DNA from 2 places in the Anaeromassilibacillus sp. Marseille-P3371 genome. Region 2 is predicted to be linked to the other one. Evidence: predicted binding sites of a transcription regulator. Region 2 holds the regulator's gene; the other holds the start of a gene.

Region 1 (7,794 bases), 540 kb from region 2:
TGCCGCGCCAAGAGACATGTAGCTGAACAGGCCTATGAGATTCAACGGCTGCGCATGGAGAATCAGTTGCTGTGGGATTTTCTGCATTGCGCAGGAAGGAAGTGAGGGCAAGAGTAAAATATCACGTCATATATCGTCACAGAACAGAGTATCCTGTGGCAGTCATGTGCAAATTCTTCGGAGTATCCAGAATCGGCTACTATGCCTTCGTCCATCGCCTTGGTAAGTGGGAGAAGGATGCAGCTCTTGCGAAACTCATCGCACATCAGCGGGAACGCAGCTTTCGTACCTACGGTTATCGGCGGATGTGGTTATGGCTGAAACGTCAGAATATTTTTTGTAATCCCAAAACAGTGCTGCGGATCATGAAGAAGTATGACCTGTTGTCTGAAATCCGCCGACGCAGGAAATGGCAGCAGGTACACAAGTACAAGAATCTTCTAAACAGGGACTTTTATGCAGACAAGCCTAACAGCAAATGGGTAACAGACATCTCTTACATCCATACCAAACAGGGCGTGCTATACCTGTCCATGATCCGGGATCTCTATGACAACAGTATCGTGGCTTACAAGACTGGAACAGAACAAACCGTGAATCTGGTTCTGGACACCATTCGTCTGGCCATGAATCAGCAGAAAAAGAAGGTCGCTGCGGAGTGGCAGCTCCACAGCGACCAGGGTGCTCAGTACGCCTCACAAGCATATTTTGAGCTAACTCAAACATACGGCATTACGCCATCTATGTCAAGACGCGGAAACCCATATGACAACGCAATGGCGGAAAATTTCTTCTCTATCCTCAAAACAGAATGAATTTACCGCCGCAAACCGGCCAGCTTTTCAGATGCCAACGAGATGATTGGCCGCTATATCCACTTTTACAACCACGAGCGCATCCAGTTAAAGACTGGAGAGGCGCCACTTGCACGATGCCTCTCCACTTAAAACTCAATTTTCCTACCAGGGCTCTTTTTCTACTGTCCGCACAATCTGGGGCTGTTCAGGTCAATTAAACCATCCTTTCTTTTCTCTCCATCAGAACCCACATGCGAGTAGAACCCTTCGTTTATTTTTCGTCCCCTTTTCATTAATTGAATTACTTATATATCTTATTTTATATTATATATTGGTGATTTTATAAAATCAATACACGCTTTATACAAGAAGTTTTTAGATATTTTATTATATCTCACAGTCCTAAAACAGACTACTTCAAGGTTGAAAAAATAAAAGCCACTGTGCGACAAAGCTTTTATCGCACAGTGGCTTTCCTTTAATGACCCTATCCAATTACATATTTTTTACAACAAGTTGATTCCCATCGTAGTCCACAAGAAGCGTTTCACGCGGTTTGACATCCGCTTGAAGGATCTTTTTTGCAATCAGCGTCTCTACTTTGCTCTGAATAAAGCGTTTTAACGGACGTGCACCATAAATTGGATCATAACCGCTGTCCACAATAAAGGTCTTTGCTGCAGGTGTCAACTCCACACGCAACTGCTTATCTGTCAGACGGCGTTGCAAATCGGCAATTTGCAGATCTACAATATGACCGATTTCATCGCGCGTCAAAGGCTTGTAGAAGACAATCTCATCCAAACGGTTCAAAAACTCCGGGCGGAACTGCTGTTTCAACAGCGCATTCACTTGTTCTTTCGCCTGATCGCTGATCTTGCCATCCGCATTGATGCCTTCCAATATGGCATTTGACCCCAGATTCGAAGTCAGAATAATAATCGTATTCTTAAAATCCACTGTACGTCCCTGGGAATCGGTAATACGGCCATCATCCAAAACTTGTAATAGGATGTTAAATACATCTGGATGAGCTTTTTCTACCTCATCAAAAAGGACAACTGAATACGGCTTCCGGCGAACTGCCTCCGTCAGCTGGCCGCCTTCCTCGTATCCAACGTATCCCGGAGGCGCTCCGATCAAACGAGACACCGAAAATTTCTCCATATATTCCGTCATATCGATGCGGATCATATTGTGCTCGTCGTCAAACAATGCTTCTGCCAAAGCTTTCGCCAATTCGGTTTTCCCGACACCAGTCGGCCCCAAGAAAAGGAACGAACCGATCGGCCGGTTCGGGTCTTGAATACCTGCACGGGAACGCAGAATGGCCTCTGTCACCTTCTGTACCGCTTCATCCTGGCCAACCACACGACGATGCAAAATATCGTCAAGATGGAGTAACTTCTCACGTTCGCTCTCCATCAATTTTGAGACTGGAATCCCTGTCCAGCGGCCCACAATTTTAGCAATTTCCTCCTCTGTAACCTTGTCACGCAACAGGTTGGTGTCGGAAGATTGGCTCTGTTCTGCGATCTGCTCCTCCTCTGCCAACTGCTTTTGCAGCTCTGGCAGCTTTCCATATTTATATTCAGCAGCCTTGTTCAAGTCATACATACGTTCTGCCTTTTCAATCTCCGCATTAACCTGCTCAATTTCCTCACGCAACTTCTGCACTTTCCCAATAGCCTGCTTTTCGTTTTCCCACTTTGCCTTCATTTCCTTAAATTGGGCACGCAGATCTGCCAGTTCCTTTTGAATTTCCTTTAGATGTTCCTGCGTGAGTGGATCGGTGTCCTTTTTCAGAGCCGCTTCTTCGATTTCATGCTGCATGATCTTTCGGGAAATATCATCCAGTTCCGTCGGCATGGAGTCGATTTCCGTACGGACCATTGCACAGGCTTCATCCACCAAATCAATCGCCTTATCCGGAAGGAACCGGTCGGAAATATAGCGGTTTGAAAGCGTCGCAGCAGCAATCAATGCCTGATCTTGAATCTTAACCCCATGGAATACCTCATAACGTTCCTTCAAACCACGAAGAATGGAAATAGTATCTTCCACACTCGGCTCATCGACCATGACTGGCTGGAACCGACGCTCCAAGGCTGGATCTTTTTCAATATATTGATGGTATTCATTAAGAGTCGTCGCACCAATACAGTGCAACTCCCCACGTGCAAGCATTGGCTTCAGTAAATTACCTGCGTCCATGGAGCCCTCGGTCTTGCCGGCACCCACAATGGTATGCAACTCGTCAATGAAAAGAATGATCTTTCCTTCGCTTTTCTTGACCTCATTCAAAACTGCTTTTAGGCGTTCTTCAAATTCGCCGCGGAATTTTGCTCCAGCGATCAGAGCACCCATGTCCAAAGAAAAGATCTTGCGGTCCTTTAAATTATTGGGCACATCCCCACGCACAATTCGCAGGGCTAAGCCTTCAGCAATAGCAGTCTTGCCCACACCCGGTTCGCCAATCAAGACGGGATTATTTTTGGTTTTACGGGATAGGATACGGACTACATTCCGGATCTCATCGTCGCGTCCGATTACCGGGTCGAGCTTATGATTCTTTGCCAGCTCGACCAAGTCCTGCCCATACTTGGAAAGCGCGTCATAGGTTTCTTCGGGTGTGTCACTGGTCACGCGGGTATTTCCACGGACACTCGAGAGTGCCGCCAAAAACGCATTTTTCTCGACTCCAAAGCGTTGAAACACATCCTTGACCGCATTGTTTGGCCGATTCAGTATCGCAAGTAAAATATGCTCGACAGAAACATATTCATCTTTCATACGATCTGCTTCTTTTTCCGCAGCGGTCAAAACAGCATCCACATCGGTGGAAACATAAATTTTCCCTGCTTCACGGCCAGGACCAGTTACACCTGGTATACGGGAGATCTTTTCTTTCACAGCCTGTTGGACAGCATCACAGTCCACATTCATCTTTTTTAGCAGTTGTGGAATCAAACCATCCCTCTGTTGCAGTAAAGCTGCTACAAGGTGTTCTTCCTCAATTTGCATATTGTTGTTTTCTATGGCGAGGTTTTGGGCTTCCTGGATGGCCTCCAAGGACTTTTGGGTAAATTTCTGTGCGTTCATGTTCAACCCCTCCTATCTGTTACACATTCAGTGTTCATGCGGGTTTCTATTAATTTTTTAGCACTCTTATCACGAGTGTGCTAAAATTATATTCTATATATATGAATAAATCATGAACAAACAAAGGACTTTATGTAAACCAGCAGAACGCACATAGAATAGGGAAAGAATTCCCTATTCTTTTGCAGATATTCGAAAGTGCAATAGAAATTTTTGAAGAAAGCAAAGGAGACGATCCATTCCTTGAAATGGACCGTCTCCTTTCGTATGGTCAGATATTCATACCCTAATGTTTGTATCGTTTCGAGTAAATTTCCTCCTGTTTAAATTTCACACAGCTTTCGATCAAACAATTGTCACTGTACAGTGCTTTTGAGCGTTTTGACCAGGCAGCGTAGTATAGACGCCTGTACTTTGGCCAGGTATACCGATCGCATACACACGGAAATAGAAATCGTTGCCAATCTTTGCCACAAATTGGGTCTTAAGCACATCACCGTTTCCAACCGTAAAGTTCGGAGTTCTATTGTTCCCATTTACAACGTTCATCTTGAAGCAGTAGGAAGCACCTCTCTTCAAAGTAAAATCTACGGTTGTATCCGAAACCACCTCAGCCTGTCCTAGCGCTGTCTGCAAGGCCCCAACAACCACGGTTCCTGACGAGCCATAGGTGTTTCCGGTAGAAGATGAACTGGAACTATTCTTTCCAGAGCTATTTGAGTGACCAGAATTCTTGCGTTCCAGATTGTCCATAGCCTGTTTAAGCTCCTCTTCAACCGCTTTCACAATCGGTTGATCGTCTTCACTCAACTGGTCGTTTTCCATGACCGCTTCTGCCTCTTGTATAGCTTTCTGCAGAGCATTTGCTGTTGACCGTGTATACTGGGTAAGATCTATCTTTTTAGCACTTTTTAGGAGCGCATCCAAATTGGATTTATTAGCCTTTAAACGCAATTCCAAGATGGCATTCATTAATCGATCGGTTGCTATATCGACGGTATCTTGTCCGGCGAACTCATCCTCATAGACCTTCTGCGCCTCCTGGAGTGCTTCTTGGAATTCCTCTTTTCCCGCGTCCACATAGTTATCTAGGTTATAGGTACCCGCTGCTGTGATTACCTGCAACAATAGAGTCTTATCCCCGCTCCGCATGCCTAACGCATGAATCCACTTAACAAGATTAGTCCAGCTCTTGAGCACATCCTCTTCGCTGGCTTTTGGATCTGCCTGCACTACTTTTGCTTCTTGAAGCGCCTTTTCAAAACCTGCTTTTACATCCTCGATGACATCATTATAGTCTTCCGCCTGTTGTTGCTCTTCTGCGTAGTCGATCACCTTGTTGAGCAGAGTCTTATCGACTTCTTCCTCTTCCGGTTCCTCGGGTTCTTCAGGTTCTATATCTGCATAGTATTGGGATCGTAAGACAATATTTAGGGTTTCTTTAACATTCTGTTTAACAATATCTAAGGGAAGGATTCCATCCAGGATGTCTTGATAAAATGCATCAAAATTACTGATGCTGGCCATCCATAGATTATTGCCAGCCGCAAAAGAACGATTGATGTCCGCAGTATGTCCCCAGTCCGTCATAAATACACCGTCAAATCCCCATTCGTTGCGTACAATCTTTTGCAACATATCATAGTTTTCCGGTGAATACGCGCCGTTGATCTTGTTGTAAGAAGTCATAATTCCCCATGGTTTTGCATCCTTTGTGGCAATTTCATATCCCTTGAGATAGATTTCACGCAATGCACGCTCTGAAACAAACTCATTGACCTGCTGGCGGTTCGTTTCCTGGTTGTTACATGCAAAATGCTTCAAAGTTGCGCCAATTCCATTGGATTGGACACCACGTACCACAGCCGCGCCAGAATAGCCGGAAATTACCGGATCTTCTGAAAAGTATTCACTGTTTCTGCCTCCCATGGGATTGCGGTGAATATTCATACTTGGTGCAAGGAAAAAGTCAATTCCGCCATCTTTGCATTCACGGCCAATAGACTCTCCATATTGTTCTACAAGCTCCTGATTCCAGCTGGAGGCAATCACAGTCGAACTTGGATATACCTGGAACCCACAGCTTCCCACACCGTCTCCCCAAGAGGATTCATTATAATACCCGATGGTTTCCTGACGGTCCGCCATGGTCATTCCATAAATATCGCGCTCCGTTATCCCTGCCGTACGCCCTGTGACCTGGCGGTCTGTCAATGTATTGACCTCCATCACAGGCTCGCCATTTAGGGTGGGTTTTCCAAAATTTTCAACATCCGGACAGCCGGAACACATGGCAGCCAATTCAACCAGAGTCAAGTCGTCTACAAATGTATCCAAGGATATCTTTCCAGAAGCCACTTCATTTAAAGAGTAGCCTTTCGTATTCTCCTCCATGGACTCTGCATCGACGGGCACGGCTGTCTCCTCCGTGCAAAGTGCATCCGCATTGGTCGAATCCGCATCTTCATCAAATCTTCTTTCTACATTTCCGAATTCCGCCTCAAAAGTTTCCTCAGCGCCGGTCCCTTCCAATACATCGATCGGTTCCTGCGGAACCATATAATGTCCGACATTTTCCGTGGCCTGTGTGGCATTACAAATAAAGGTCTTTTCCCCTGTTATGTCGCGGACGGAATGACCGAACTTGATTCGATACACACCTGCATATAAATAGTATGCAGAAGCAGTCTCATTGTACAGGGCCAAGTCGCTATAATCAAAGGAAATGCTGACCTCCTGAGACTCTCCCGGCTCTAACAGATCGGTTTTTCCATAGCCAAGTAATTGGATGGCAGGTACATCCACACCATCCATACTGTCGTTGTCTGTTGGATAGGAAAAGTACAGCTCAACAACGTCCTTTCCGGCAACATCTCCCGTATTTTCTACTTGAACTGTGGCCGTCATTGTTCCGCTGCCGTCGCTAGAGAGCTTGTAATCACTCCAGGTAAAATCCGTATAAGACAGGCCATAGCCGAATTCATATGTAACCGGTACATCAAACGTCTCAAAATAGCGGTACCCCACATAAATATCGTCTGTATAGTAGACAATAGGATTCCCTTCCTCGTCCGTACCATCGGAGTCCGCCCAATGGGAAGAGGACGGATAATCCTCCCAACTTTTGGCATAAGTATCCACCAATTTACCAGATGGGTTGACAGCACCCGTCAAGATATCTGCGAGCGCATTGCCGCCTTCATTGCCCGGCAGCCCTGCCCAGATAGAAGCGTCAATGTGCTTATCTTTTACCCACTGCATATCCACAGTATATCCCGTGTTAAACACAACAATTGTTTTGTCAAACGTCTGATTCACAGAATCGACCATCGCCAGCTCATCGTCTGTCAAATAGTAACCGCCCTGGGTAGCTTTTCCTTCAGAGCCTTCTCCATTTTTTCGATAGAATACAATCAACGCCACATCGGAATGTTCAACTGCTTGTTGTAGGATTTCTTCTGGAATAGCTTCATCTTTTGTCACATCGTTATACCAGTTGCGAAGATCTTCATTTATTTCCAAATCTTCTGACGCTTCCAAGCCTTCCATGATATCGATGAAATTTTCGTCCAAACCATCATAAAAGCTACCTGTGCTCCATTTGTTCTGTCCAACGCCAAATACAGAGACTACACTCCCTTTGCTCAAGGGTAGTACTGGTACCCCACTTCCTTCTCCTGTTTCTGCATCCTTTTGCTCATTTTCCAGCAGGACCATCCCTTCGTCAGTCAATTGTTTGGTAGTCTGTTTTGTAAAAATTTTTGTAGATTCTTGCAAAACGGTGTCTTTGTCAAAGGCAAATGCGGTTGCTGTGGAAGAGAACATCAGCATTGCAGCCAGTAAAAAGGAACCTACTCTACGCAATGATTTCTGTCTTTTCTCTTTATTGGATTTC
Region 2 (7,794 bases):
CGCCTGATTTGGAAAGTTCGGTATGTTCCCTGCCGAATTATTCTTCACGCGGATCGATGTACTTCGCCGCGCCGTCAAAGCGGCCATATTGGCCGATATTCTGCTCATAAGCAGTCTTCGGGTCCACACCGTGGCGGATATCTTCCATCATCTTGCCAAGTTTGACAAACTGATAGCCGATGACCTCATTGTTTTCGTCCAGAGCGGTCTTGAGAACATAGCCTTCGGCCATCTCCATGTAGCGGACGCCCTTTGCACCCGTGCTGAACATAGTGCCAACCTGGGAACGCAGGCCCTTGCCCAAGTCTTCCAGGCTTGCGCCGATCGGCAAACCATCCTCGGAGAACGCGGTCTGGCTGCGGCCATAGGCCAGCTGCTTAAAGATCTCGCGCATTGCGACGTTGATTGCATCGCAAACGAGGTCGGTATTCAAGCACTCCAACAGAGTCTTACCCGGGAGAATTTCTGCTGCCATAGCGGCAGAATGGGTCATGCCGGAGCAGCCCAGGGTTTCCACCAAAGCCTCCTGCACAATGCCATCTTTTACATTCAGGGTCAATTTGCAAGCGCCCTGCTGCGGTGCACACCAGCCCACACCATGGGACAGGCCGGAGATGTCTTTGATCTCGTAGGCTTTTACCCACTTGCCCTCCTCCGGGATGGGTGCGGGACCGTGATGGGGACCTTTGGCTACAGGACACATGTTTTCCACTTCATGGGAATAATTCATATCGGTACTCCTTTCGGTTTCAAGTTTCCTTGGTTTAACCACCATACATGTTGATTATAGGCCATTTTCCGAATTTTAGCAAGAGTTTGTCCAGGCAAAATTATAGGAAATCCCTCTCGATTTTCCTTGCTTTTCGGGAAACTCTGGAAAGTGGACAGCCTGCTTTTTATACAGTGTCTTTCGATCAAAAACAATTGTACCGTTCTGGTAAGCACAGGCCATAGGTAAAGACCTCTCAATGTAGGAAATTCTCCTTTCCAATCAGCTGTAACAGAGTTCTTGCCAAAACAAGTTCATTGAGAGGGGCTGATTCTCTCACTGGCCGCCATTGGATCCGTGAGAGAATCAGCTGAATCAAACTTATTTCAAACGAACACAATACCAATAAAATATACCATCTCAAATATCCACTGGAAATCCACCGTCAGAAACGATTCGACCTGTTTGTTCATGTACCCCAGGATAAAGCAGAATCCAAGCAATCGCTCTATCGATGGAACCGCTCAAAGGGTTCTGCCAGGTCAAGAGGGGTTCCTTCTATATTGTGTAGGGAAAACCGTACCAAAAGGCTGCTCGGAAGACGCCCAAAATTGCAAAGAGCATATCTTGCCTTCCTCTTTTCCGATTTTTGCGCAAATTGTTTGGTTTTCTCTTGGCAGATTCATAATTAATTTACATTTATCTTATTGACAATCGGGCAAAGTAATGATAAATTAATAACTAGAGTTAGCACTCGATCTAAAAGAGTGCTAAAACTAAAACCTAAATAAAAGAGGTGGGAAGGTTGGAACTCAGCGAACGGAAGAAAAAAATCCTGGCAGCAGTCGTCGAATTGTATGTTTCTACCGGCGAGCCAGTCGGTTCAAAGGCGCTTTGTGACAACCTAGACTTTGCGGTCTCTTCTGCCACTGTTCGCAATGAAATGAGCGATTTGGCCGAAATGGGACTTTTGGACCAACCGCACACCTCGGCGGGCAGAGTGCCCACACAGATGGGGTATCGAGTTTATATCGACACCCTGATGAAAAGAAAGCCCGTCACCCGCGAGGAGAAGCGTTTCCTGGACAGCCAGCTGCTCTCCAGCGCCTATGACCCGGAAAAGTTGCTGGACGGCGTCTCCAGAGTTCTGGCAGCCGCTACGCGGTTTGCCGCAGTGTCAACTACGCCGAGCGGGCGTGGCGCCAATATCCGCGCGATTCAGTTCGTACAGACGAGTCGCCGGACAGCGATGGTTATTTTGATGACCTCTGCTGGGACCATGAAAACGTGCGTATTCCATTGCGATTTTGATCTGTCCCAAGAAATCTTACGGGTGTTTTTCCGGGTGTTTAATGAGCGGTTGGCTGGAATGCCCGTTTCAGAGGTAACGCCCGCCTTTATTCAAAATATGGCGGCCTCGATGGGAGAAATGGCGATCCTGATGTCCTCTGCGTTCATGGCTGTTCTCGATGTCGCTCGGGATTCCATGCAGGCGGAAATCTGTATGGAGGGACAGACGAATCTCCTTTTTTATCCAGAACTTTCCCTTACGGCGCGCCGGATGATGGATTTTTTGGCACGGGCAGATGAATTGAACCGTCTGTTGGAACAGCGGAGCAAGAGTGTGAAGGTACTGATCGGCGATGAGACCGGCCGGCCGGAATTGAAAGATTCCAGTGTGGTGATCTCCCGCTATACCGTTGGAGGCAAAGATGCTGGTGCGCTGGCGATCATCGGTCCCATGCGCATGAATTATGCCAAGGTGATCTCCCACATGGAGTATCTATCCGATGCAGTGGGAAAAATGCTTACCGAATTGATGGATTATAATGCTTAATCATGATAGAGCGCAAAAGGCGCAATTTAAAACGAAGGAGGGTCCGGGCAGTTGAATACGGAGGAAAAGAATCCGCAGACAGAGGCCGGAACTGAACCGCAGGCGAGCGCGGAACCGGAGGCTTCCGAACAAGCGGAAAAGGCAGACAAAAAGGACAAAGGAGGCTTTGGCGGCAAAAAGGCCAAAGCAGAGAAAGAAGCGATGCAGAAAAAGCTTGAAGAAGCAGAGGAGGCCCTGAAAAAGCAAAAAGATCAATTTTTGCGCACCGCAGCGGAATATGACAATTTCCGCAAGCGGACCGAGCGTGAAAAAGCGGCGATTTATTCCGACGCGACAGCCGCAGCGGTGCTGGAATTTCTGCCGGTGGCAGACAATCTGGAGCGCGCGCTCGAGCAACAGGAGTGCAGTGTCGAAGATCTGCGCAAGGGCGTTGAAATGGTCCAGACACAGCTGAAAAGGGCACTGGAAAAGCTAGGCGTGGCCGAGATGGGCGTCGCAGGGGAGGCGTTCAACCCGGAGTTACACAATGCTGTATCGCACATCGATGACGAGAGCGCAGCGGAAAATGTGGTCGCACAGGTTTATCAGAAGGGATATAAGATCGGCGACAAAGTCGTCCGGCATGCAACGGTCGTGGTTGCAAACTGAGCGGTTCGCCATCCCGCAATCCCCTTTCCAAATATAAATTACTGACGAAAACAACCGAATCAAAACTGGAGGTATAGATTATGAGTAAGACAATTGGTATTGACCTTGGTACAACAAATTCCTGCGTAGCCGTAATTGAGGGCGGCGAGCCGGTCGTAATTGCCAACGCAGAAGGGGCGCGTACAACGCCGTCCGTAGTGGCATTCTCCAAAACTGGCGAGCGCATGGTGGGTCAGGTGGCAAAGCGCCAAGCGATCACGAATCCAGACCGCACCATTTCTTCCATCAAGAGAGAGATGGGTTCCAACTATAAAGTGGCTATCGACGACAAGAGCTACACCCCGCAGGAAATTTCTGCAATGATTTTGCAAAAGCTGAAGGCAGATGCAGAGGCCTATCTGGGCGAAACGGTCACCTCTGCGGTTATCACTGTTCCGGCATACTTCACCGACGCACAGCGTCAGGCTACAAAAGATGCCGGCAAGATTGCCGGTCTTGATGTAAAGCGCATTATCAATGAACCGACCGCAGCTGCTCTGTCCTATGGCATCGACAAGGGCGAAGAGCAGAAGATCATGGTGTATGACCTCGGCGGCGGTACATTCGACGTTTCCATCATCGAGATGGGCGACGGTGTTCAGGAGGTTCTTGCAACTGCTGGCAACAACCGCTTGGGCGGCGACGATTTTGATAAGCGCATCATCGATTGGATGGTCAGCTCCTTTAAACAGGAGAGCGGAATTGATCTCTCCGGCGACAAGATGGCGATGCAGAGACTGAAGGAAGCGGCAGAAAAGGCAAAGATCGAACTGTCCGGCATGACTTCGAGCCAAATCAACCTGCCGTTTATCACCGCCGATGCCACCGGTCCAAAGCATCTCGATATGACGTTGACCCGCGCAAAGTTCAATGAACTGACCGCTGACCTCGTAGAAAAGACCATTGGCCCGGTTCGTCAGGCTATGCAGGATGCCGGTTTGCAGTTCAGCCAGATCAGCAAGGTTCTGCTCGTCGGCGGTTCTTCCAGAATCCCGGCTGTTCAGGAAGAGGTTAAGAAGCTGACTGGCAAGGAGCCGTTCAAGGGCATCAACCCGGATGAATGCGTTGCCATTGGCGCTGCATTGCAGGCAGGCGTGCTCGGCGGCGAAGTCGAAGGCTTGTTGTTGCTGGATGTCACGCCCCTGTCCCTCGGCGTTGAGACCATGGGCGGCGTCATGACGAAGGTAATCGAGCGCAATACCACCATCCCGACTAAGAAGAGCCAGATCTTCTCCACGGCTGCGGATGGCCAGACACAGGTCGAAGTCAACGTACTGCAGGGTGAACGTGAATTCGCGCGCGATAACAAGCAGTTGGGGCTGTTCAAGTTGGACGGCATTGCACCCGCACCGCGCGGCATCCCCCAGATCGAGGTCACGTTCGACATCGATGCAAACGGCATCGTCAACGTTTCTGCAAAGGACCTTGCAACCGGCAAAGAGCAGCACATCACGATTTCTTCCAGTTCCAATATGAGCAAGGACGACATCGATAAGGCTGTCAAGGATGCGGAAAAGTATGCCGCAGAGGATAAAAAGCGCCGCGAAGAGGTCGATACAAAGAACGAGGCGGAGAATCTCTGCTACTCGGTCGAAAAACTGATAAAGGACAGCGGCGATAAGATGGACGCCTCTGACAAGAGCGACCTGGAAGCAAAGTCCAATGCGCTGAAGCAGGCGGTTTCCGGCAATGATGTCGCGGATATCAAGAGCCGTACAGAAGAACTGCAAAAAGCTTTGTATGCCGTTTCCGAAAAGCTGTATAAGGCAGCTGCACCGCAAGGCGGCCAGCCGGCAGATAATGCGGGGGCCCCGGCGCAGGATACAAACGGCAATCCGGTCTATGACGCAGAGTACAAGGACGTCGATGACAACAACAATAAATAAACTTTCGGGCGTACTGCATGGCAGTATTCGTTCCTGATAAACGATGGTAAGGCTGTTGTGGGTGTGGATGATACCCACAACAGCTTTCACCCGTAAAATGGCGAAGTGGATTTTCTCTAAAAGTGATTTACAACAGGCGGAAAACCTGATAGGATAGAGAACGCGGCTGTGCCGCATAAAAATGAGAGTTCGCGTGGGCAAAGATTTCCAGACAGAGCTGAGGCGGCTTGCGCATTTGTAGGAGTGATAGGTGTGGCCGATAAAAGGGATTTTTATGAAGTGATGGGTGTGCCAAAGAACGCCACCGAAGACGAAATAAAAAAAGCCTACCGCAAATTGGCAAAAAAATATCACCCGGATCTCAATCCGGGGGACAAAGAGGCGGAGGCAAAATTTAAAGAAGTCAATGAGGCGTATGAGGTACTCTCGGACAAAGATAAAAGGGCCCGGTACGACCAGTTCGGCCATGCCGGGGTGGACCCCAACTTCGGTGGCGGTGCAGCCGGCAGCCCGTTCACCGGCGACATCGACTTGGGGGATATTTTCAACAGCTTTTTTGGCGGCTTTGGCGGCGGCGCGCGCCGCGCCAATCCAAATGCGCCGCGCCGCGGCAGCGATACGGAAGGAGTCGTCAACATCAGCTTCGAGGAAGCTGCAAAGGGTTGTAAAAAAACCATTTCCTTCAACAAAATCGAGTCGTGTCCGGACTGCGGCGGCACAGGCGCCGCGAAGGGAACTAGTCCAGCATCCTGCCCCCAGTGCGGCGGTACGGGACAGGTACGCATCAACCAGCGTACGCCGTTTGGCGTGGTACAGACCGCGCGGACCTGTGACCGCTGCGGCGGTACTGGCCGCGTGATCGAATCTCCCTGCCACACTTGCAACGGCAGCGGACGCGTGCGCAAACAAAAGACGATCGAGATCAACATTCCCGCCGGTGTTGACAATGACCAGATGCTCAATGTTTCCGGACAAGGCAATGCAGGTGCAAACGGCGGCCCTAGCGGCGATTTACATGTCTATGTAAATGTGCGGCCGCATCCGATCTTTGAGCGCCGCGGGGACGATGTATGGTGTGAAATGCCGATCACATTTACGCAAGCGGCACTCGGTGCTGAGGTAACCGTACCGACCATTGACGGACGTGTAAGCTACCAAGTGCGTGAGGGCACACAACCCGGGGATGTGTTTAAACTCAAAGGAAAGGGAATCCCCCATATCAACGGCAGGGGCCGGGGAGATCAATATGTCCGGATGACCATCGAAGTCCCCAAAAATCTCTCTCAAAAGCAGAAGCAACTTTTACAAGAATTTGATAGCTGCGCGGAAGAGAAAAACTACCAAAAACGCAAAGGCTTTTTCGACAAAATTAAAGAGATGTTCGACGATAAAAAAGCATAACCAGACCAGGACAGGGCCTCTTTGTCCCCTGTCCTGGTTTTGTTCTATTCAAGAGGATGGATAAAAGAGTCGCTCCTACAAGGATTGATTCCAAGTAAATGCATCGACTTTCCATTGTTTTCTTTCCTCAGCAGGCAGATTCTTTGATTAAAGAGTGTACCACTCTTCCGAAGTATTGGATTCTTCTCAAAATAGTGAGACCACAGCAAGGGATCGTACTCACCAGAACCATGGAGAAAAGAGGTCCATATGGATACAGAGTTTATAAATTTAACATCCGAAAACCTATTACACGAGCATTTGTGCTGTATCATTCGCAGCAGGAAGCCCCATCCGGGGGTGGAAGCAAAGAGACAATGGCTTTCAGACCGGCTTCCAGAGGGTCATGTCTTTCGGAAGTTGAACGAAAAGGCAACCGTCTTTATCGAATATGCGCCTCTCGAAACCGCTTGGGTTCCTGTAGTTGGCGACAACTACTATTACCTATATTGCTTGTGGGTTTCTGGCAGCTACAAAGGAAAAGGGTATGGGAAAGCGCTGATGGAGTATTGTTTCGCGGATGCCAAAGAGAAGGGAAAATCCGGCATTTGTATGCTCGGCGCAAAAAGGCAAAAGACCTGGCTTTCCGATCAAGCATTTGCAAAAGAATTTGGCTTTGAGTGCGTTGATACGGCCGATCCAGGCTATGAACTGCTTGCGTGTTCTTTTGATGGAACAACACCGCGATTCGCCCCAAATGCAAAAATTGGGAAAATTGCAAATCAGGAATTAACCATTTACTATGATATGCAGTGTCCCTATATCCATCAAAGCGTGGAGACCATTCGGCAGTACTGCGCAGCGAATGACGTACCTGTATCGTTTATTCAGGTCGATACATTACAAAAAGCAAAGGAATTGCCCTGTGTATTCAATAATTGGGCCGTGTTTTATAAAGGAAATTTCGAGACCGTGAACCTGCTGGACGTAGCCTATTTAAAGAGAATCCTCAAGAAGTAAATAGACGGTTTGGCGGTTCCCCAAGAAAGCATGGTGTCTGATAAAATCGGTACAGAGGGAAACCCTAAATTGTCTAAAAAAGGCCCTGCATCCAGTGTTCTACACCGGATGCAGGGCCTTTTCTTCTCTTCCACTTTCCATCATCCAAAAGATTTAAAAATCTCAGGATGAACGAATGATCCGCTGTATAACAGGCGATATGCCCATTTTCCAATCGCCAAAGGGTGTATCATTGGCCTGAACAATCAAACAAGCATCCGAAATTACCGCCAAAA

What was found. Region 2 encodes HrcA, which represses chaperone genes, less so after heat shock. Its sites were predicted from a motif close to TGTTAGCACTCNNNNNNNNNGAGTGCTAACA; they were not measured.
Region 1: clpB (ATP-dependent chaperone ClpB) is a predicted target of HrcA. The motif match lies at 3,955-3,985, and genes of this name have one in related genera.

What each region holds. Positions count from the first base shown of each region.
Region 1 is NZ_LT835157.1:1,049,304-1,057,097, reverse strand. Features, by position in the region: gene B9Y59_RS03450 (imidazolonepropionase) at 1-22, shown strand, start outside; gene B9Y59_RS03445 (IS3 family transposase) at 72-815, shown strand; gene clpB (ATP-dependent chaperone ClpB) at 1,293-3,899, opposite strand; gene B9Y59_RS03435 (glycoside hydrolase family 3 protein) at 4,245-7,794, opposite strand, start outside.
Region 2 is NZ_LT835157.1:505,283-513,076, reverse strand. Features, by position in the region: gene B9Y59_RS01490 (iron-sulfur cluster assembly scaffold protein) at 38-730, opposite strand; gene hrcA (heat-inducible transcriptional repressor HrcA) at 1,515-2,546, shown strand; gene grpE (nucleotide exchange factor GrpE) at 2,598-3,194, shown strand; gene dnaK (molecular chaperone DnaK) at 3,275-5,119, shown strand; gene dnaJ (molecular chaperone DnaJ) at 5,372-6,520, shown strand; gene B9Y59_RS01465 (GNAT family N-acetyltransferase) at 6,770-7,519, shown strand.